DNA from 4 places in the Streptomyces diastaticus subsp. diastaticus genome. Region 2 is predicted to be linked to each of the others. Evidence: riboswitches for the same ligand, from Rfam matches in the RefSeq annotation. Region 2 holds a riboswitch; each other region holds the start of a gene.
The links. A riboswitch is a leader RNA that binds a small molecule or an ion and turns the genes downstream of it on or off. The one in region 2 is predicted to bind cobalamin.

Region 1 (5,033 bases), 200 kb from region 2:
CATGTTCCAGACGCCGTTGGTCCAGCCGCCGACCGAACTGTCGCGGGTGTACCACTGCTGCTGGGAGTACGGGCCGACCTCGCCGTCGATCCTGGAGTCGGCGATGTAGCCGCCGCTCGCCCAGCCGTAGCCGTCGGGTGCGAGGTTGAGGCCGCCGCGCACGTGCATCCGGCGGAACGGCGCCGCCTGCGAGACGGCCCAGCGGTTGGTGCCGTTGGCCGGGCTGAGCGACAGGTTCTCCGCCGAACGCCAGAAGTTCTGCGTGGCGTTGCCGTCGAACCAGCCGGCGTCGACCGTCACGTCCCCGTTGAAGTGGGTGTCGTCGGGGGAGAGGCCGAGCCCGGAGATCGCGGTGTAGAAGCCGATCTGCACATTGAGGCCGTTGTACGTGCCCGGCTTGAACAGCAGGGCGTGGCGCCCCTCGCCGAACTGGGCCGACTCCTGCTCCTTGAAGATCTGGTCGACCGTGCCCTGGATGTCCGGCGTCGACGGGTCGAAGACGTGGACGTTGGGGCCGAGGTCGCCGCCGCCCTCGACGGGGCCGGCCGTGCTCTGCGCGGCGGGTGCGGGCGCCGCCTGCGAGGAGGTGGCGGGAAGCATGACCAGCGTCGTCGCGGCGAGGGCGCCGGCGAGCAGCGCCGCGGCGGTTCTGCGGCGCCGGGTCCCGGGACGTGGTCCGCCGTCCGGGTGTGGGGGTCCGAAGGGGGTGGTGGGCATGTCGGCTCTCCTGAGCTGTCGAAGTGGGGGGAGGGCAGGAGCGAGTGACCACAGGGAAAGGCGGGAGAGCGCCTGAGAGCGCTCTCCATGGGGGGTGATGGTTCTCCCGGAAACCTGAGGCGTCAAGAGTTGTCGCAAGACGTGAAGGAAGTGCGGCCGTGGCGTCAGGAAGTGAAGGGGCGTGGCGCGCCGGGCCCGCGAGGGAGCGTGCGACCCCTGGCCTCCGCTTTTCCCGTGGAGCGGTGCACGGCGGCCCTGAGGCGCGGGTGGGCGCTCCGGCGGCGCCTTCGCGACGTGAGGATCGTGTTCGTGTCGCACCTGTTCGTGTCGTACTTGTTCGCGACGAACGCGTTCGTTACGGTGGAGTCGTGACGACGGCCCCCAGGGATTCAGCTCTCCCGCCCCGGCCGCCGCGCTCTCCCCGCCCCGTGCCCGCGAGCCCCCAAGGAGTCACCGTGACCACCGCCCCCATACCCGAGCACCACCCCCTCCTCGTCGTCGGCGCCGGGCTCGGCGGGCTCACCCTCGCCCGCGTCCTGGCCCTGCACGGCGTGGGCTGCACCGTCCTCGACCGCGACGCCGACCGCGACGCCCGCTCCCAGGGCGGCATGCTCGACCTGCACGAGGACACCGCCCAGGCGGCCTTGCGCGAGGCCGGGCTGTACGAGGGGTTCCGCCGCCTGGTGCAGCCCGGCGGTGAGGCCACGCGCGTCCTGGACCGGCACGCCACCGTCCACCACGCCGACGACGCCGAGGGGGGCCGGCCCGAGGTCCACCGCGCGGCCCTGCGCGACCTGCTGCTCGACGCGCTGCCCGCCGGAACGGTCCGCTGGGGCGCCCAGGTCACCGCCGCCACCCCGCTCGGAGGCGGCCGCCACGAGGTCCGCCTCGCCGACGGCACCACTCTCACCACCGACCTCCTCGTCGGCGCCGACGGAGCCTGGTCGCGCGTGCGCCCCCTGGTCTCGGACGCCGCCCCGGCCTACACGGGCGTCAGCTTCGTCGAGGCCGACCTGACCGACGCCGACCGCCGCCATCCCCGTGCCGCCGCCCTCGTCGGCTCCGGCCTGCTCTTCGCCCTCGACCAGGGCAAGGGCCTCCTCGCCCACCGCGAACCGGGCGCCCGCCTGCACACCTACGTCGCCCTGCGCTGCCCCGCCGAGCTGCTGGACTCCCTCGGCCTCGCCGACCGGGCCGCCGCCCGCCGCCGGGTGCTCGCCCACTTCGACGGCTGGGACGAGGGCCTGCGCTCCCTCCTCGCCGACGGCGACGGCCCGCTCGTCGCCCGTCCCGTCCACGCCCTGCCCGTCGGCCACCGCTGGGAGCGCGCTCCCGGCGTCACCCTGCTCGGCGACGCCGCCCACCTCATGTCCCCGTTCGCCGGGGAGGGCGCCAACCTCGCCATGCTCGACGGCGCCGAACTCGCCGCGGCTCTGCTGGCCCGTCCGCAGGACCCCGAGCGCGCCCTCGCCACGTACGAGGCGGCCCTCTTCCCCCGCGGCGAGCGCGCCGCCCGCGAGTCGGCCGAGAGCCTGGAGCTGTGCTTCGGCCCGGACGCGGCCCGGCGGCTGGCGGCGATGATGAGCGGGGGGTGGCAGGACGGGGCGGCGTGACGGCCGGCCGCGGCAGCAAGTGCACCACCCTGCGCAAGGGCGCGTACCTGTACCACCGGACCTCGGGCCTCCAGGCCTGGAAGGAAACGGTCACCTGCTGACCGTCGCCACCCGCTCGCGCCGAGGGGCGCCCCGTCGCCGGGGTGCCCTCGTCACGTGTTCAGGGCTCAGGGCAGCGGCAGCTCGCGCACCATCAGCTCCGAGAGGTGGAACGTCCGGGCCCGCTCCGGCGCCTCGTCCAGGTGCTTACGCCACCACTCGCGGCCCTCCGTGCCGGGGGCACCGTAGGCGAACCCCGCCACCTCGTCCCCGTCGCGGGCGATCACGCAGGAGAACCCCGGGTGCCCGCCCCAGTGGTCCACGAACCACGGGAACCGCTGCCGGAACTCCTCGTCCTCGGTCACCCCGGAGTACACGTTCCGCTGGGTGTCGATGAGGATCTGCCGGATCTGCGGCAGGTCGTCACGTCCCGGGCGGCTCGCCCCGCTGGTGCCCCGGGAGGAGATGCGGGAACGCCTGCAGCGCCCCCGCGTCCCGCCATGTGAACACCCACCCCCGCGAGGCCCCCGCCCCCGGCTAGGCTGCCCCGTGCAGCTGGTTCGCCCCGTCCGCCAGACGGGGCGTCGCAAGAGGGAACCCGGTGGGAATCCGGGACTGCCCCGCAGCGGTGAGTGGGAACGAACGCCGTCATACGCACTGGGTCCGGGGAACGGGTCCGGGAAGCGACGGCCAGTAGGTGTCCGCCTTCGGCGGACGTGCCCGCGAGTCCGAAGACCTGCCCGTTGCCCGCACGCGACATCCGTGTGCGGACATCCCGGTGACCTCGTGGGCGGGTCGGAGGAGCACAGAGCGGACGGACGGGCGCGCCCCCGGGGCGCGGACCCCCGCCGTCCGGTCCGTCGTCCCTTCGCGCTCGCGTCCCGTGGCCGGGATGCAGGAGACGTCTCGCGAAGGAGAGTTCCGTGACAGCGAAGTCCGCGGCCGCGGCAGCACGGCCGACCGTGTACGGCTACCCCCGCCAGGGACAGCACCGGGAACTGAAGAAGGCGGTCGAGGGCTACTGGAAGGGCCGCGTCACCGCCGGCGCCCTCCAGGAGACGGCGACCGGGCTGCGCCGGGCCAACTGGGCCCAGCTCGCCGGGGCCGGCATCGACGAGGTGCCCACCGGCGACTTCTCGTACTACGACCACGTCCTCGACACCAGCGTCATGGTCGGCGCCGTCCCCGCGCGCCACCGGGCCGCCGTCGACGCCGACCCGCTCGACGGGTACTTCGCCATGGCGCGCGGCACCCAGGAGGTCGCGCCGCTGGAGATGACCAAGTGGTTCGACACCAACTACCACTACCTGGTGCCCGAGCTGGGCCCGGACACCGTCTTCAGCGCCGACTCCGCCAAGCAGGTCGCCGAGCTGACCGAGGCCCTCACGCTCGGCCACACCGCCCGCCCGGTCCTCGTCGGCCCCGTCACCTACCTCCTGCTCGCCAAGCCCGCCCCCGGGGTCGCCGCCGGCTTCGAGCCGCTGACCCTGCTCGACCGGCTGCTCCCGGTCTACGCCGAGGTCCTGGCCGACCTGCGGGCCGCCGGCGCGGCGTGGGCGCAGCTCGACGAGCCCGCCCTCGCCCAGGACCGCACCCCGGCCGAGCTGAACGCGGCCGCCCGCGCCTACCGCGACCTCGGCGCCCTCACCGACCGGCCCAGGCTGCTGGTCGCCTCGTACTTCGACCGGCTCGGCGAGGCGCTGCCGGTGCTGGCCAAGGCGCCGGTCGAGGGGCTGGCGCTGGACTTCACCGAGGCCGCCGCCGCCAACCTCGACGACCTCGCCGCCGTCGGCGGCCTGCCCGGCAAGCGGCTCGTCGCCGGTGTCGTCGACGGCCGCAACATCTGGATCAACGACCTCGAGAAGTCCCTGGCCACCCTCGCCACCCTGCTCGGTCTCGCCGACCGCGTCGACGTGGCCGCCTCCTGCTCCCTGCTGCACGTTCCGCTCGACACCGCGCCGGAACGCGACATCGACCCGCGGGTCCTGCGCTGGCTCGCCTTCGCCCGGCAGAAGACCGCCGAGGTCGCGACCCTCGCCACGGGCCTCGCCCACGGCACCGGCGCCATCGCCGCCGAGATCGCCGCCAACCGCGCCGACCTCGCCTCCCGCGCGAACTCCCCGCTCACCCGGGACCCGGCCGTCCGCGCCCGGACCGCCGCCGTCACCGGGGCCGACGCCCGCCGGTCCCAGCCGTACCCGCAGCGGGCCGCGGCCCAGCGGGAGCGGCTCGGGCTGCCGCTGCTGCCGACCACCACCGTCGGCTCGTTCCCGCAGACCGGCGAGGTCCGCGCGGCCCGCGCCGACCTGCGCGCGGGCCGGATCGACACGGCCGGGTACGAGGAGCGCATCGCCGCCGAGATCGCCGAGGTGATCGCCTTCCAAGAGAAGGCCGGGATCGACGTCCTGGTGCACGGCGAGGCCGAGCGCAACGACATGGTCCAGTACTTCGCCGAACAGCTCACCGGCTACCTCGCCACCCGGCACGGCTGGGTCCAGTCGTACGGCACGCGGTACGTCCGCCCCCCGGTCCTCGCCGGGGACGTTTCCCGTCCCGCGCCGATGACGGTGCGCTGGACGGCGTACGCCCAGTCGCTCACCGGCCGGCCGGTCAAGGGGATGCTGACCGGGCCCGTCACCATGCTGGCCTGGTCCTTCGTCCGGG
Region 2 (5,033 bases):
CGTCCAGCAGCAGGTGGCGCGGTTCCTGGGCCAGCGCCCGGGCGATCTGCGCCCGCTGCCGCTCCCCGCCGGAGAGCGTGTGCCAGAGCCGGCCGGCGAGGGGCGTCAGCCCGGTCCGCTCCAGGGCCGCCCGGACCGCCTCCCGGTCGGCGGGCCCCGGCGCCGCCCAGGCCCTGCGGTGCGGCACACGCCCGAGCCCGACCACGTCGCGGACGGTCAGGTCGGTGTCGGTCGCCGCGTGCTGCCCGACCACGGCGAGCCGCCGGGCCGTCTCGCGGCGGCCCAGTTCGGCCGGGGTGGAGCCGTCCACGGTGACGGTGCCGGCGGACGGCGCCAGCAGCCCTGCCAGCAGCCGCAGCAGGGTCGACTTGCCGGAGCCGTTGGGCCCGATGAGCCCGACCGTGCTTGCGGCGCGCGCCTGGAGCGTGACGCCGTCCAGGATGAGCCGCCCGCCCGCCGACCGCGAGACCCGTTCCGCGCGGAGCGCCGGCCGGCCGGCCGGGCAGGTGGCACGGCCGGTCACGCGGGCCTCCGGGTGCGGTACATGATGAGGACGAAGGCGGGCACGCCGATCAGCGAGGTGACCACGCCGACCGGGATCTCCTGCGGCGCCAGCACGGTCCTGGCCAGGGTGTCCACCCAGACCAGGAAGACGGCGCCGCTCAGCGCCGCCACCGGCAGCAGCCGCCCGTGCAGGGTGCCGGTCAGGGCGCGGGCGGCGTGCGGCAGCACCAGCCCGACGAAACCGATCGCTCCGGCGGCGCTGACCAGCGCGGCGGTGAGCAGCGCGGTGACGGTCAGCAGGACCAGCCGGGTCCGCGCCACCGGGACGCCGAGGGAGGCGGCGCTCTCCGTTCCGAAGGCGAAGGCGTCGAGCTGGTTGGCCCGTGCCCCGCACACCACCAGCGCCGCCGCCAGCACGGCCAGGCAGGCCCAGACGTCGGTCCAGGTGGCGCCGGAGAGGCTGCCGAGCAGCCAGAAGAGGATGCCCCGGGTCTGTTCGGCGTCGGCGGCGAACATCACGACGAACGAGGTGAGCGCGGAGAAGAGCTGCATACCCGCCACTCCGGAGAGCACCACCCGGTCGGTGGTGCCGCCGAGGCTGTGGCTGAGCAGCAGCACGAGACCGAAGGAGACGAGGGCGCCGACGAAGGCGCCGGTGGAGACCGACAGCGCGCCGCCGCCGAGCCCGAGGACGACCACGGCGACCGCGCCGGTGGAGGCGCCGGAGGAGACGCCGAGGACGAACGGGTCGGCCAGCGGGTTGCGCAGCAGCGACTGCATGACCACGCCGCAGAGCGCGAGCCCGGCCCCGCAGACGGCGGCCAGCACGGTACGCGGCAAGCGCAGTTCCCAGACGATGCCCTCACGGATGGGCGTCAGCCCGCTCTCCCGGCCGCCGAGGCGGGAGGCGACGACGGCCCACACGTCGGGGACGGAGACGCGGGCGGGACCGATGGTGATGGCGACCGAGACGGAGGCCAGCAGCAGGACGAGAGCCGACAGACCGAGCGTCCACGCCCCCGGCCGCCGCGCCCGCCCGGGCCCCGTGCCGGGGCGCGCGGCGGTGACGGTCACTTCGCCAGCCCGAACTCACGCAGCTTGGCGGCGACTTCCTCGATGCCGTCGACGGTGCGGATCGAGGGGTTCAGCGCCGCCCCGCTCACCTGTACGTACCGCTTCCTCTTCACCGCCGTCATGGTGCGAGTGGCCGGGTGGGACTCCAGGAAGGCGATCTTCCTGGCGGCGCTCTCCGCCGTCTGCGACTTGCGGGTGAGGTCGCCGATGACCAGCACGTCGGGGTCGCGGTCGGCGACGGTCTCCCAGTTGATCTGCGGCCACTCGTCCTTGGTGTCGTCGAAGACGTTCTTCCCGCCGACGGCCTCGGTGATGATGCCGGGCGCACCGCAGCAGCCGCCCATGTACGGCGCCTCGGCGTTGGCGAACCAGTAGAGGAGGGTGGGCCGTTCGTCCTCGGGAGCCTTCCTGGTGCTCAGCCCGTCAGTGGCCTTCCGGGCCCGCCGGCCGAGGTCGGCGACGAGCTTCTCACCACGTTCCTCGACGCCGAAGACCTTCGCCAGGTCGGTGACCTCGCCGTGGATGTCGGCCAGGGAGAGCGGATCGGTCCGCGCGCCGTCCCCGTCACCGGAGTTGGTCTTGGCGCAGTCGGCGGGCGAGACGTAGGTGCCCACACCGAGGTCCTCGAACGCCTCGCGGGTGGCGACGCCGCCCTTGCCGAGGGTCGACTCGAAGGAGGCGGTGACGAAGTCCGGTTCCTCGTCGAGGACCTTCTCGAACGAGGGGTTGTTGTCGGCGAGCCGCTTGACCTTGGCGTTGTCCTTCGCCAGGTGCGGCAGGACCGGGTCGGTCCAGGTAGCGGTGCCCGCCATCCGGTCGGCGAGACCGAGCGAGAGCAGGATCTCGGTGGAGTCCTGGTTGAGCGAGACGGCTCGCCGCGGCGGCTGCTCGACGGTCACGGTGCGGCCGCAGTTCTCCAGCGTGGCCGCCCCGGCCTCCTTCGCCTCGGCGGCGGGTTCGGAGCCCTGGCCCCCGCAGGCGGTGAGCAGCAGGCCGAGGGCGGTGCAGGAGGCGGCGAGGGAGATCCGGCGGAAGGGCGCAACAAGCACGGGGGTACGGCTTTCGTGTCGAGGCTCGGTCGCGAAGCCTGGCGTACAGGAACCCCGCCCGAAGGGGCGGAGGGCCAGCAGGTCTTCGGACTCGGGGTCGTGCGGACGGCGCGCCTTCCCGGGGGATGCCCCAGTGGCGTACTGCGCCGCCCGTCGCCCTCACCGCTGCGCGTCAGTTCCGGGTTCGCACCGGATTCCCTGACCCGTTCGCATCGAGATGCGCGGGTACGACTGGCGTGCGAAAGCTAGCACGGCGGGCCTCCCGGTCCCTGGGGTGGGGGGAGGCCCGCCGTGCCCGTACGGCCTGCGGTCATGCCGGGGTGCGGTCGTCCTCGGTGGCGTCCCGCGCCGGCTCGGCCCGGCGGCTGAGCGCGCCCGGCCACCAGGAGGCGGGGCCGATGTCGCGGACCAGGGCGGGGACCAGCAGGGAGCGCACGACCAGGGTGTCGAGCAGCACGCCGAAGGCGACGATGAAGGCGATCTGGACGAGGAAGGCCAGCGGGATCACCCCGAGGGCCGCGAAGGTGGCCGCCAGGACCACACCGGCCGAGGTGATGACTCCGCCGGTGGTGGTCAGGCCCCGCCGTACGCCCTCGCGGGTGCCGTGCAGCGCGGTCTCCTCGCGGACCCGGGACATCAGGAAGATGTTGTAGTCGACGCCGAGGGCGACCAGGAAGACGAATCCGTAGAGCGGGACGGAGGCGTCCGTCCCGGTGAAGCCGAAGACGTGGGTGAAGACCAGCGAGGCGATGCCGAGGGTGGCGGCGAAGTTCAGTGCCACGGTGAGCACCAGCAGCAGCGGCGTCACCAGCGAGCGGAGCAGCGCGATCAGGATGACGAGGATGATGGCCAGCACCACCGGCATGATCAGGTTCCGGTCGGCCTCGGCGGTGCGCTGGGTGTCGTACTGCTGCGCGGTGTAGCCGCCGACCACCGCGTCGGCGCCGTCCACCGCGTGTACGGCGGTCCGCAGCCGGGCCACGGTCTCCTTGGCGGCGTCGCTGTCCGCGCCGTCCTGGAGGGTGGCGTCGATCCGCACCCGGCCGTCCACGACGCGCGGTTCGCCGCCGCCGGGCCGTCCCGACTCGGTGACCGGGGCGACCGAGGCGACGCCCTCGGTCTTCTCGGCGGCCGCGACCACCTCGTCCACCCGGCCGGCGTCGGCGATGACGACGGCCGGGTTGCCGGCGCCGCCCGGGAAGTGACGGCTCAGCGTCTCCTGGGCGGAGACCGACGGTGCGTCGTTGACGAAGATCTCGTCGAGCGGGACGCCCCGGCTGCTCAGCGTCGGGGCGAAGGCCGCGCACGCCACGAGGGCGGCCAGGGTGATCGCCCAGACCTTGCGCGGCGTCCTGTCGACCCGGTCGGCGACCCGCTGCCACAGACGGTGGCTGCCACCGGTGCCGGTGACCTTGGGCCGGGCCGGCCAGTAGGCGGCCCGGCCGAGCAGGACCAGAGCGGCGGGCAGGAAGGTGAGCGCGCTGAGGACCGAGCAGACGATGCCGATGGCCCCGACGGGTCCGAGGGCCCGGTTGTTGGTGAGGTCGCTGAGGAGAAGTGCCAGCAGGCCGAGCGCGACGGTGGCGGCGCTGGCGGTGATCGGTCCGAACGACTGCCGCCAGGCCAGCCGCATCGCGGTGAACCGGTCGCCGTGCAGGCTCAGTTCCTCCCGGAACCGGGCGGTGAGCAGCAGCGCGTAGTCGGTGGCGGCACCGATCACCAGGATCGACAGGATGCCCTGCACCTGCCCGTCGACCCGGACCACGTCCCGCTCGGCCAGGGCGTACACCACCGCGCAGGCGAGTCCGAGGGCGAGGACCGCGCCGAAGATGATGACGAGCGGCAGCAGCACGCTGCGGTAGACCACCAGCAGGATCAGCAGTACCGCGATCAGCGCGACCCCCAGCAGCAGGCCGTCGATCCCGGCGAAGGCGTCGGAGAGGTCGGCCTGGCTGGCGGCGGGTCCGGCGACGGCCACCTCGGTGCCCGGCACCTTCCCGGCGGCCTCCTTGATGTCGTCCAGCACCGGCTGGAGCTCGTCCAGGTCGGTGCGGAGCGGGACGACTCCTTCGAGCGCCCGGCCGTCCTTCGAGGCGAGGGCGGGGGAGGGGCGCCCGGCGGTGAAGCCTGCGTCGGCGAGGGAGGCGAGCGTGCCGGTGGCGGCCTCGCGGGCGCCGGCCGGCAGCCGCCCGCCGTCCTTCGAGGTCCAGACGACGAGGGCGGGCAGTGCCTCGTCGGCGGAGAAGGCCTTCTGCTCCTCGGAGACCTTCGTCGACTCCGCGCTCTGCGGCAGGAAGGCGGCCCGGTCGTTGGTGGCGACCTCGCCGAGCTTCCCGGCGTACGGGCCGAGGGTGCCGCCGACGCCGAGCCAGGCGATCAGCAGGACGAGGGGGATGAGGATTCGGG
Region 3 (5,033 bases), on a different contig from region 2:
CCGGCCGCGTCCTGCCCGTCCAGGAGCAACCGGCCCGAGGTGGCGGCGAGGGTGCCGTAGACGCAGCGCAGCAGCGTGGTCTTGCCGCTGCCGTTGGGACCCACCACGCCGACCGTCTCGCCCGGCGCCACCGCCAGGTCGACACCGTCGAGGAGGACGGCGCCCGAGCGGCCCCGGCCGGGCGGCGGCAGGCGGTAGCCGAGCCCCTCGGCGCGCAGCGAGCCGGGCGCGGCGGCGCCGAAGCCCGGGTCGGCCGGGGCGGGGGCGGTGCGGTGGCTCATCCGACGACTCCTTCTCCGCGGGAGGACCGGCGCAGCAGCCAGAGGAAGAACGGCCCGCCGGTGAGCGCGGTGACCACGCCGACGGGGATCTCCTCGGGCGCGGCGACGGTACGGGCGACCAGATCGGCGACGACCAGGAAGAGGGCGCCGCCGAGCGCGGTGACCGGCAGCAGCCGGCGGTGCCCGGCACCGACCAGCAGCCGGGCGGCGTGCGGCACCATCAGGCCGATGAAGCCGATCGCGCCGCTCACCGCGACCAGCACGCCGACCACCAGGGAGGCGAGGACGAAGGCGGCGGCGCGGAACCGGTGGGTGTCCAGGCCGAGGACGGTGGCGCCCTCCTCCCCGGCGAGGAGCAGGTCGAGCGGCCGGGACAGGGCGAGCAGCAGGCCGGTGCCCGCGACCAGGACGGCGGCCGGGAGGAACAGGCTGTCCCAGCGGGCGCCGCCGAGACCGCCGAGGGTCCAGAAGAGAATGGCCCGGGCGTGCTCGGCCTGGCTGGAGAGCACCAGGGCGAGGCTGGTCAGCGCGGAGAGGATGTACTGCACCGCGACCCCGGCGAGGATCAGCCGGCCGGTCGTCATGGTGCCGCCGCGCCGGGCCATCGCGTAGACGGCGACCAGCGCGCCCATCGAGCCGGCGAAGGCGGCGACGGGCAGGGCGACGGTGCCGAGCAGTCCGGTGCCGATACCCGCGACGATGACCAGTACCGCCCCCGTGGAGGCCCCCGAGGAGGCGCCGAGCAGGAACGGGTCGGCCAGCGGGTTGCGGACCAGCGCCTGGAGGACCGTACCGGCGACGGCGAGGCCCGCGCCGACGACGACGGCGAGCAGCACGCGCGGCAGCCGCACGTTCCGGATGACCGGCGCGAGCGGCGTCGGCTCGCTCCCGGTGAGCGCGGCCAGCACCTCGCCGGGCGGGACGCGGACGGAGCCGAGGGCGAGCCCGGCGAGGCCGGCGGCCAGCAGCAGACCGGCGAGCAGGGCGAGGACGGCGGGGTACGACAGGGCCCGGCGGCGGGGCTCGGCCGCCGCCGGGGTGCCCGCGGGGGCGGTCACCACGGCCCCCTACTCGGCGGCGCGGTCGGGGTGGAGCTGGTCCGCCAGCTCGTCCACGGCGTCGGGGACGCGCGGGCCGAGTACGGCGGAGGAGAGCGGCAGGACGGCGAACCGCTCGTTCTTGATCGCGGGCACGTCCTTGAGCGCCGGGTCGTTCAGGAGCTGCTTCTTCTTGGCGGCGACGGGGGTGCCGCCGTAGTCGTAGATGACGACGACCTCGGGCTTGCGCTCGACGACCTTCTCCCAGGAGACGTCGCCGAAGGACTTGTCGAGGTCGGCGAAGACGTTGCGGCCGCCGGCCCGGCTGATGAGGTCGTTGCCGATGCCGTGGCCGCCGGCCGTGAAGGCCGAGCTGTCGCCGCTGTCGAAGACGAAGACGGCGGGCTTCTCGGCGCCCTTGAGGCGTTCGGCGGTGGCCGCGAGCTGCTCCTCCTGCTCGGCTATCAGCTTCTCGGCGCGCTGGGGCACGCCGAACGTCCGGGCCACCTCGCGCAGTTCCTTGCGCAGCTCCTTGACGCCCACGGGTCCGTCGGTGCAGCCCTCGACGTTGAGGCGGGTGGGGACACCGTCCTCGGCCAGGGCGGCGCGCTCGCGCCCCGCGCCCTTGTCGAAGGCGCTGGCGTAGCCGCCGTAGACGAAGTCGGGTGAGGCGGCGATCAGCTTCTCGTAGGAGGGGTACGCGTCGGCGACGACCTCGATCCGGTCGTAGGCCGCGCGGTACTCGGGGAGGATCTCGTCGTCCAGGAAGGCGGTGCCCGCCATCCGGTCCTCCAAGCCGAGGGCGAGCATGACCTCGGTGACGTGCTGATTCATCGTCACGGCCCGCTCGGGCGCCTTCTCGAAGGTGGTCTTCACCCCGCAGTTGGTGACGGTGTACGGGAAGCCCTCGCCGCCTTGGGCGTCCTGGCCGCCCTTCGCCCCGGTCCGGCCGCCGTCGGCGGCGCCGCAGGCGGTGAGCGGGAGGAGGAGGGCCGCCGTGGCGGCGAGCGCGCGCGGGGCGCGACGGGGTCCGGACATGACCGTGCCTCTCCGGGGGATGACCGCGTCCCCTGGTAGTGCGAAAGGCGGCGGGTCAGTGTCGGACTCCCGGGCCCGCGCGCGTCGCCGCGCCGGGCCTGGTCACCGTGGCGGGACCGCGCCGGATTCGCACCGGCTTCCTGTCCTCCGCCGCCTGGGTGAACGCCGCGATTCTGTCACGCGGGGGGCGGAGGTTCCGGGGCGAGCCGGGGAGACGGTGCTCACACCGGGGAGGGCGGGACGGGGGGCCGCCGCCCGGACCCTCCGTGCGCTCCGGCCCGGCGGCGGCCATGCTGGTCCCCGACCGTCCAGCCCCGGAGGCCCCGTTGCCGCCCCACCCCGGCTCCCCCGCGCCCACGTCCAGCACCTCCCCCGCCGTGGGGCGCGCACTCGACATCCTGCTGCACCTCGCCGGGCGGACCGGGCCGGTGCGGGCGGCCACGCTCGCACGGGAACTGGGGATGCCGAGGTCGTCGGCGTACCACATCCTCACGGTGCTGGCGGAGCGCGGGTTCGTGACCTACCTGCCCGGGGAGCGGGCGTACGGGCTCGGGGTGGCGGCGTTCGAGATCGGGTCGGCCTACCTGCGGCACGAGCCGCTGGAGCGGCTGGCCCAGCCGGTGGTGCGGCGGCTCGCGGGACGGCTCGGGCAGACCGTGCACCTCGGGGTGGTCTACGGCGCCGAGACCGTCTACCTGCTGAAGGAACGCCCGCCGCGCGGACGCGCGGCCGACACCGCCCTCGTCACCGACATCGGCGTCCGGCTGCCCGCGCACCTGACCGCCAGCGGCCGGGCGATCCTCGCCCACCTCCCCGAGGCGCAGGTCCGCGCCCTGTATCCGCGCCCCGGGGACCTGATCACCCGCACCGGCCGGGGTCCGCGCTCGCTCGCCGAGCTCCTCGGCCTGCTCGCCGCCGACCGGCGGCGCGGCTGGTCCGAGGAGACCGAGCTGGTCTCGGAGGGGCTGCGCTCCCTCGGCGCGGCCGTCTTCGACCACCACGGCCATCCGGTCGCCGCCCTCTCCACCACCTGGCGGCGCCACTACGCCCCGCACGGCACCGACGGCGTGCGGGACGCCCTGGCGCGGGCGGCGGCCCGGCTGACTTCGGCGGTGTCGGGGCGGGCGCCGGGCGGCTGAGCCGGGCGGCCGCCCCGACGGCGGGACGGTGTCAGCGCTTCCTGGCGACCGCCCCGTACATGGCGATGTCGCGGCCCTCGATGCCTTCCTGCTCGGGCCCGGGGCGCCACTCGTGGACCTGGGTGACTCCTGGTTCCAGCAGGTCCATGCCGTCGAAGAACGAGGTGGCGGTGGCGAGGTCGCGGAGTTCCATGGGCATGCCCTGCTGCCGGTACTCCTGGGCGACCCGGTTGACCTCCTCGGGGGCGAAGTCGGCGGTGCCGATGGTCATCGCCAGGTAGCTGCCGGAGGGCAGCGGGTCCAGCAGCCGCTGGATCAGGCGCCGGTCGTCCGGGGGCAGGATGAAGTGCAGGATGCCGATGACCAGCAGGCCGACCGGCCGGTCCAGGTCGATGAGTTCGCGGAACTCGGGGCTGCCCAGGATCGCGTCGGGGTCGTGCATGTCGGCGTCCACGTAGGCGGTGGCGCCCTCGGGTGCGCTGCGCAGCAGCGCGCGGGCGTGGGCCAGGACGATGGGGTCGTTGTCGACGTAGACGACGTGCGACTCGGGGGCGACCTCCTGCACCACCTCGTGCAGGTTGGGAGAGGTCGGCAGGCCGGTCCCGACGTCGAGGAACTGGCGTATGCCGTGGTCCTCGGCGAGGTGGCGGGCCGCGCGGTGCATGAAGCGCCGGTTCTCCAGCATGTGGACGGGGAGGGCGGGCCAGTGACGGCACATCGCGTCCCCCGCCTCGACGTCCGGCGGGTAGTGGTCCTTGCCGCCCAGGATGTAGTCGTAGACGCGGGCGGAGTGGGCTCGTGAGGTCGCGAGACCGCTCGGGCGTGGCTGCGGGGCGTTCATGCGGCGTCTCTTTCACTCAAGGGAAGTCGTCTTCTCCTGTCTGTCCGCACCGGCCACCGGCCATGTGCGCGGTGCGGGCGTCACCGGTCCGCCCGTGCTTGCAGCGCGATGACGGCGATGTCGTCCAGGCGATTCTGCACCGGCGGCAGCAGTCCGCGGACCAGGGCGGGCAGGGAGGCCCCCCGGCCGGCCAGTTCGTCGGTCCGTTCGCGCAGGCGCCGGAGGTTGTGACCGATGTCGGTGCCCGGGGTCTCCACCAGCCCGTCGGTGTAGAACACCATGACGTCGCCCTCCCGCAGCTCCGTCTCCTGGTCGGAGCGGGGAAGGCCGTCGGCGACGCAGAGCGGCGGGTCCGCGCCCGCCGGGTTGTGCAGGTACCGGGCCGGCTGCCCGGCGGGGATCAGCAGGGGCGGGGGGTGGCCGGCGTTGGACAGGGTGACGCGCCAGAGGTGCTCCGTCTCCCGGCGCAGGATCGCGTGGACCGCCGTGATCATCGACGGACTGTCGAGCGCCTGCACGACCCGGTCGAGGCGGTCCAGGGTGAGGGCGGGGCTGACGGCCGGGCCGCTGTCGTAGGCGAGGGCGCGCAACATGCTGTTGACGCGCCCCATGGTGGTGGCCGCGTCCACGTCGTGGCCCGCGATGTCGCCGATGGTCAGGGCGAGTGCGCCGTCCGAGAGCTTGACGGCGTCGTACC
Region 4 (5,033 bases), on a different contig from region 2:
CCTCGACGCGCTGGTCCGGCTCCCGGGAGGCGGCCACCTCGACGGTCAGCCCGAACCGGTCCAGGAGCTGCGGCCGCAGCTCGCCCTCCTCCGGGTTCATGGTGCCGACCAGCAGGAACCGGGCCGCGTGCCGTACCGAGACGCCCTCGCGCTCCACGTACGAGGCACCCATCGCCGCCGCGTCCAGCAGCAAATCGATCAGGTGGTCGTGGAGGAGGTTGACCTCGTCCACGTAGAGGATGCCCCGGTGCGCGTCGGCCAGCAGGCCCGGCTCGAACGCCTTGACGCCCTCGGCCAGGGCCCGTTCGATGTCGAGCGCGCCGACCAGCCGGTCCTCGGAGGCGCCGACCGGCAACTCCACCATCCTGGCCGGCCGCTCGCCGCCGGGCCCGTCCACCGGGTGCGGCCCGTCCGGGCAGCCGGGGTCGGGCGCCGCCGGATCGCAGGAGAACCGGCACCCCTCCACGGTCCGCACCGGCGGCAGCAGCGCGGCCAGCGCGCGCACCGCCGTCGACTTGGCGGTGCCCTTCTCCCCCCGGACGAGAACACCGCCGACGGCCGGGGAGACCGCGTTCAGCAGCAACGCCAGCCGCAGGTCGTCCTGACCGACGATCGCGGTGAACGGATAACGGGAACTGGTACTCATCGGGACTTCACTCCTTCACTCACCGGGACCCCGCACCGCACGGCGGCGGCGCGGGCACGGCGGACGGGGGACGCGGGGCCGGGACGTACGGACGGGCGGCTCACGGCGCGCCCGGCGGCAGGAACGGCAGGCCGGGAGGGGCGCCCCGCTCGATCAGGCGCAGCAGGGCATCGGTGTCGGCGTGCTCCTCGATCAGGTCGCCGAGCCGGTCGAGCTGCTCCTCGCGGAGCCGGCCGAAGGAGGTGTCGGGGGCGGGGACGAACCGGCGGCCCGCCGCCCGGGCCACCTCGGTGAGGAACGCCCTGCGGTAGCCGTCGCTCTCCAGCGAGCCGTGCCAGTGGGTGCCCCAGACCGCGCCCACCCGGCAGCCGTCCAGGGCCCGCCCGCCGGCGTCGGTGAAGACCGGCTCGCCGCCCAGCACCTCGGCGACGCCGTGGTGGATCTCGTACCCCTCGGCGGGCTCGCCCAACGCCGAACCGCTCGGCCGGGCCAGCGTCTTCTCCGCCGCGAACCGCACCCGGACCGGCAGCACGCCGAGCCCCTCGACGGTGCCCGCCCGGGACTCCACCTCGTCCTCGATCCGCTCCCCGAGCAGTTGGTAGCCGCCGCAGACGCCGAGCACCGGACGCCCCTCGGCGACCCGCCGCAGCAGCGCGTCGGCGAGACCCCGCTCGCGCAGCCAGGCCAGCGCGCGGACCGTGCCCCGGGTGCCGGGGACCACCACCAGGTCGGCGTCGGCCAGCTCCTCGGGCCGGTCCACGAACCGCACCACGACCCCCGGTTCCGCGGCCAGCGCGTCCACGTCGGTGAAGTTGGACATCAGCGGCACCGCGCAGACCGCGACCCGCAGCACGTCCTCACCGACCGGCGGCGCCACCACCGACTCGCGGACCGCGCCGCGCAGCGAGACGCGCAGCCCGTCCTCCTCGTCGATGCCGAGCCCCTCGGCGTACGGCAGGACACCGAAGGTGTGGCGGCCGGTGAGGCCGCGCAGCATGTCGATGCCGGGCTTCAGGAGTTCGGCGTCGCCGCGGAACTTGTTGACGACGTACCCGGCGACCAGCGCCTGGTCCTCGGGGGCCAGCAGCGCCGTGGTGCCGAAGAACGAGGCGAAGACGCCGCCCCGGTCGATGTCGCCGACGACCAGCACCGGCAGCCTCGCCGCCCGGGCCACGCCCATGTTGACGATGTCGGTCCGGCGCAGATTGATCTCGGCCGGACTGCCCGCACCCTCGCAGACCACCACGTCGTGGGTGGCACGCAGCCGCGCCAGGCAGTCCAGCACCGGCTCCAGCAGCGCCTCCCGGCGGCCGCCCGCCACCGCCCGGGCCGCTTCGCCGGGGGGCACCGAGCCGAAGAAGCCCCGGGCGCTCAGCTCCCCGACCGGCCTGCCGAGCAGCACCACCTGGCTGGAGCGGTCGCCACCGGGCTTGAGCAGTACCGGATTCATCAGCGCCGTCGGCTCGACGCGGGCCGCCTGCGCCTGCATCGCCTGGGCCCGGCCGATCTCCGCGCCCTCCCGCGTGACGAACGAGTTCAGGGACATGTTCTGCCCCTTGAACGGCGCCACCTTCATCCCGCGCCGCGCCAGCCACCGGCAGACGCCGGCCGTCAGCACGCTCTTCCCGGCGTCCGAGGTGGTCCCCGCGATCAGCAACCCGCCGCTCATGCCCCTGCCCCTCCCTGTCCTGTCGTCGCGCGCCGTGCGCGCCCGCGTATCGCTCCGGCCGCCAGCCGCGCGCCCGCCCCCGCGACCAGCGCCAGCGCGCCGACCCGCCGGGAGAGCCGGGCGGCCCGCTCGACGTCACCGGGCCGCACGGCGCGGCCCGCCGTGCCCAGCACCGGCCGGTGCTCGGTCCGCCCGCCGTAGGCGAGGGTGCCGCCGAGGCGTACGCCGAGCGCCCCGGCGAACGCCGCCTCGACCGGGCCCGCGTTGGGGCTGGGGTGGCGGTGCGCGTCGGCGCGCCAGGCGCGCAGGGCGCCGCGCGGGTCGGGCCCGGCGAGGACGGCGAGGGCCGCGGTCAGCCGGGCGCCCGGGTACCCGACGGCGTCGTCGAGCCGGGCCGAGGCCCACCCGAACCGGCGCAGCCGGGGGGACTTGTGGCCGACCATGGCGTCCAGCGTGTTGACGGCGCGGAAGCCGGCCAGACCCGGCACGCCGGCCACCGCGCCCCAGACCAGGGCGCCGACCACCGCGTCGGAGGTGTTCTCGGCGACCGACTCCACCACGGCCCGGGCCAGCGCGTCCGCGTCCAGCGCCTCGGGGTCGCGCCCGCAGAGCCGGGGCAGCAGCCGCCTGGCCCCGGCCACGTCACCGGCCTCCAGCGCGGCTCCGATCAGCCGGGCCTCACGCACCAGCGAGGTGCCGCCGACCACCGCCCAGGTGGTGGCGGCGGTCAGCGCGACGGCCGCGCGCGGGTGGGGGCGCACAGCGCGGGCGGCCAGTGCGGCTACCGCGGTGGCGCCCCCGGCGCACAGGGCGGTGTGCAGCGCGCCCCAGCCCCGGTGGTCGTGGAACAGGCGCCGCTCGACGGCGGAGGCGGCCCGGCCGAAGAGGGCCACGGGGTGGCCCCGGCGGGGATCGGCGAGGAGGGCGTCGGCCAGCAGCCCGGCGGTGGCGCCGTACGCGAAGACGCGGTCGGCCCGGTCCACGGGCTCAGCCCGTTCGGCGCTCGGCGTACCGGGGGAGTGGGCAAGGGGGCGGCGACGGGCAGCCACGCATGGCGGTGTGTCCTCACTCAGGGTCCGCGCCCTGGTTCGACGTGACCGGGGGCGAGAGTCTCCTGGCTTCCGGATCGGCGGCACCCCCTGGCCTTCCAGCCCTTTCGGGCCGTGGCGCTCGGCGGAGATGCCGCTCCCCGGTGACAGTGGCGGGACCGCGCCGGATTCGCACCGGCTTCCTCTGCTGCCTCCGTGTTTCGGCCCCGGCAGTCCACCACGGCCCCGGAACACCAGTCAACTCGCCGTTGACCTGCGAGGAAGAGTGTGTGGAGGCCCACAGCCGGGGTGTACGCACCCAGGACGGCGAAGGGCGGGCCGGACGCCGTGCGTCCGGCCCGCCCTTCGCCGGCGGGTGGTGGCCCTCAGACCACGATGACGTAGATCCCGTAGGCGACCGCCGCCGCGCAGAGCGCGAAGCAGAGGTAACCGCCGGCCTTGGCCGCGGCGCCGGACCCGCCCTGCGCGCCGCTCGCGCTCTTGGAGAGGCCCACGATGCCGAGGGTGAAGAAGCCGACGAGCGCGACGGTGACCACGAGGCTCACGCCGAAGACGGAGCCGAGAGCTGCCCAGTCGATGTCCATGGTGAGGAGTCCTTACGTACGCGAGGCCGGGTCAGACCCGCGCCGGCCGGGCGGGTTCCGCGGCGGCGGAGGGGTGGCCCGGCTGGGCCGGGATCGAGGGGAGCGGGGAGCCGCCCGCGGGACCGTCGTCGTCCCGGTCGCCGGAGGCCGGCACGGTGGCCCCGTCGGAGGCGACGGCCGCGCCGGTGGGCGGCGGGGCGACGGAGGCCATGGCCTGCGTGACGACGCCCGCGGGCTCGTCCTGGACCGGCTCGACGTCGTTGACGTTGTCGTGGGTGACGGGGGAGCGGCGCGAGCGGAGCCAGATCGCGAAGGACCCGCCGACCAGCAGGACCGCGGTGGCGGCGACGCCCCAGTCGCCCTGCTTGGTGAGGAGTTCGGCGGCCGCGCCGACGAGGGCGGCGGCCGGCAGGGTCAGACCCCAGGCCACGAACATCCGGGTGGCGGTCGACCAGCGGACCACGCCGCCCTTGCGGCCGAGGCCCGCGCCCATCACGGCGCCGGAGCAGGACTGGGTGGTGGAGAGGGAGAAACCCAGGTGGGAGGAGGCGAGGATGACCGTCGCGGCGCTGGTCTGGGCGGCGAAGCCCTGCGGCGGGGTGAGGTCGGTCAGGCCCTTGCCCATGGTCCGGATGATGCGCCAGCCGCCCAGGTAGGTGCCGAGCGCGATGGCGACACCGGCGGAGACGATGACCCACAGCGGGGGGTTGGAGCCGGGCGCGAGGACACCGCCGGTGACCAGGGCGAGGGTGATGACACCCATCGTCTTCTGGGCGTCGTTGGTGCCGTGCGCCAGCGAGACCAGGCCGGCCGAGGCGATCTGCCCGGCGCGGTAGCCCTTGGCGGTGGACTTCTCGTCCACGTTCCGGTTGATCCGGAAGGTGAGCCGGGTGGCGAGCATCGCGGCGAGGCCGGCGACGATCGGCGCGGCGAGGGCGGGCAGCAGCACCTTGGTGACGACGGTGCCGCCGTTGACGGAGGACCAGCCCGCGGACATCACCGCGGCGCCGATGAGGCCGCCGAACAGTGCGTGCGAGGAGCTCGACGGCAGGCCGACGAGCCAGGTCAGAAGATTCCACAGAATG

Region 1: it holds a riboswitch for cobalamin, as region 2 does, so the genes downstream of both, metE (5-methyltetrahydropteroyltriglutamate--homocysteine S-methyltransferase) here and Sdia_RS22240 (ABC transporter substrate-binding protein) in region 2, are expected to answer to the same signal.
Region 3: it holds a riboswitch for cobalamin, as region 2 does, so the genes downstream of both, Sdia_RS06555 (ABC transporter substrate-binding protein) here and Sdia_RS22240 (ABC transporter substrate-binding protein) in region 2, are expected to answer to the same signal.
Region 4: it holds a riboswitch for cobalamin, as region 2 does, so the genes downstream of both, Sdia_RS12120 (cobalamin biosynthesis protein) here and Sdia_RS22240 (ABC transporter substrate-binding protein) in region 2, are expected to answer to the same signal.

The regions. Positions count from the first base shown of each region.
Region 1 is NZ_BLLN01000005.1:1,275,788-1,280,820, reverse strand. Features, by position in the region: gene Sdia_RS23055 (pectate lyase-like domain-containing protein) at 1-717, opposite strand, end outside; gene Sdia_RS23050 (FAD-dependent oxidoreductase) at 1,173-2,330, shown strand; gene Sdia_RS23045 (hypothetical protein) at 2,498-2,746, opposite strand; cobalamin riboswitch at 2,909-3,127, shown strand; gene metE (5-methyltetrahydropteroyltriglutamate--homocysteine S-methyltransferase) at 3,293-5,033, shown strand, end outside.
Region 2 is NZ_BLLN01000005.1:1,073,224-1,078,256, reverse strand. Features, by position in the region: gene Sdia_RS22250 (ABC transporter ATP-binding protein) at 1-523, opposite strand, end outside; gene Sdia_RS22245 (FecCD family ABC transporter permease) at 520-1,578, opposite strand; gene Sdia_RS22240 (ABC transporter substrate-binding protein) at 1,575-2,627, opposite strand; cobalamin riboswitch at 2,687-2,878, opposite strand; gene Sdia_RS22235 (MMPL family transporter) at 2,938-5,033, opposite strand, start outside.
Region 3 is NZ_BLLN01000002.1:1,081,740-1,086,772, reverse strand. Features, by position in the region: gene Sdia_RS06565 (ABC transporter ATP-binding protein) at 1-281, opposite strand, end outside; gene Sdia_RS06560 (FecCD family ABC transporter permease) at 278-1,342, opposite strand; gene Sdia_RS06555 (ABC transporter substrate-binding protein) at 1,349-2,356, opposite strand; cobalamin riboswitch at 2,392-2,538, opposite strand; gene Sdia_RS06550 (IclR family transcriptional regulator) at 2,734-3,495, shown strand; gene Sdia_RS06545 (SAM-dependent methyltransferase) at 3,527-4,336, opposite strand; gene Sdia_RS06540 (SpoIIE family protein phosphatase) at 4,417-5,033, opposite strand, start outside.
Region 4 is NZ_BLLN01000003.1:828,457-833,489, forward strand. Features, by position in the region: gene Sdia_RS12110 (putative cobaltochelatase) at 1-646, opposite strand, end outside; gene Sdia_RS12115 (cobyric acid synthase) at 747-2,315, opposite strand; gene Sdia_RS12120 (cobalamin biosynthesis protein) at 2,312-3,298, opposite strand; cobalamin riboswitch at 3,424-3,548, opposite strand; gene Sdia_RS12125 (hypothetical protein) at 3,730-3,948, opposite strand; gene Sdia_RS12130 (inorganic phosphate transporter) at 3,980-5,033, opposite strand, start outside.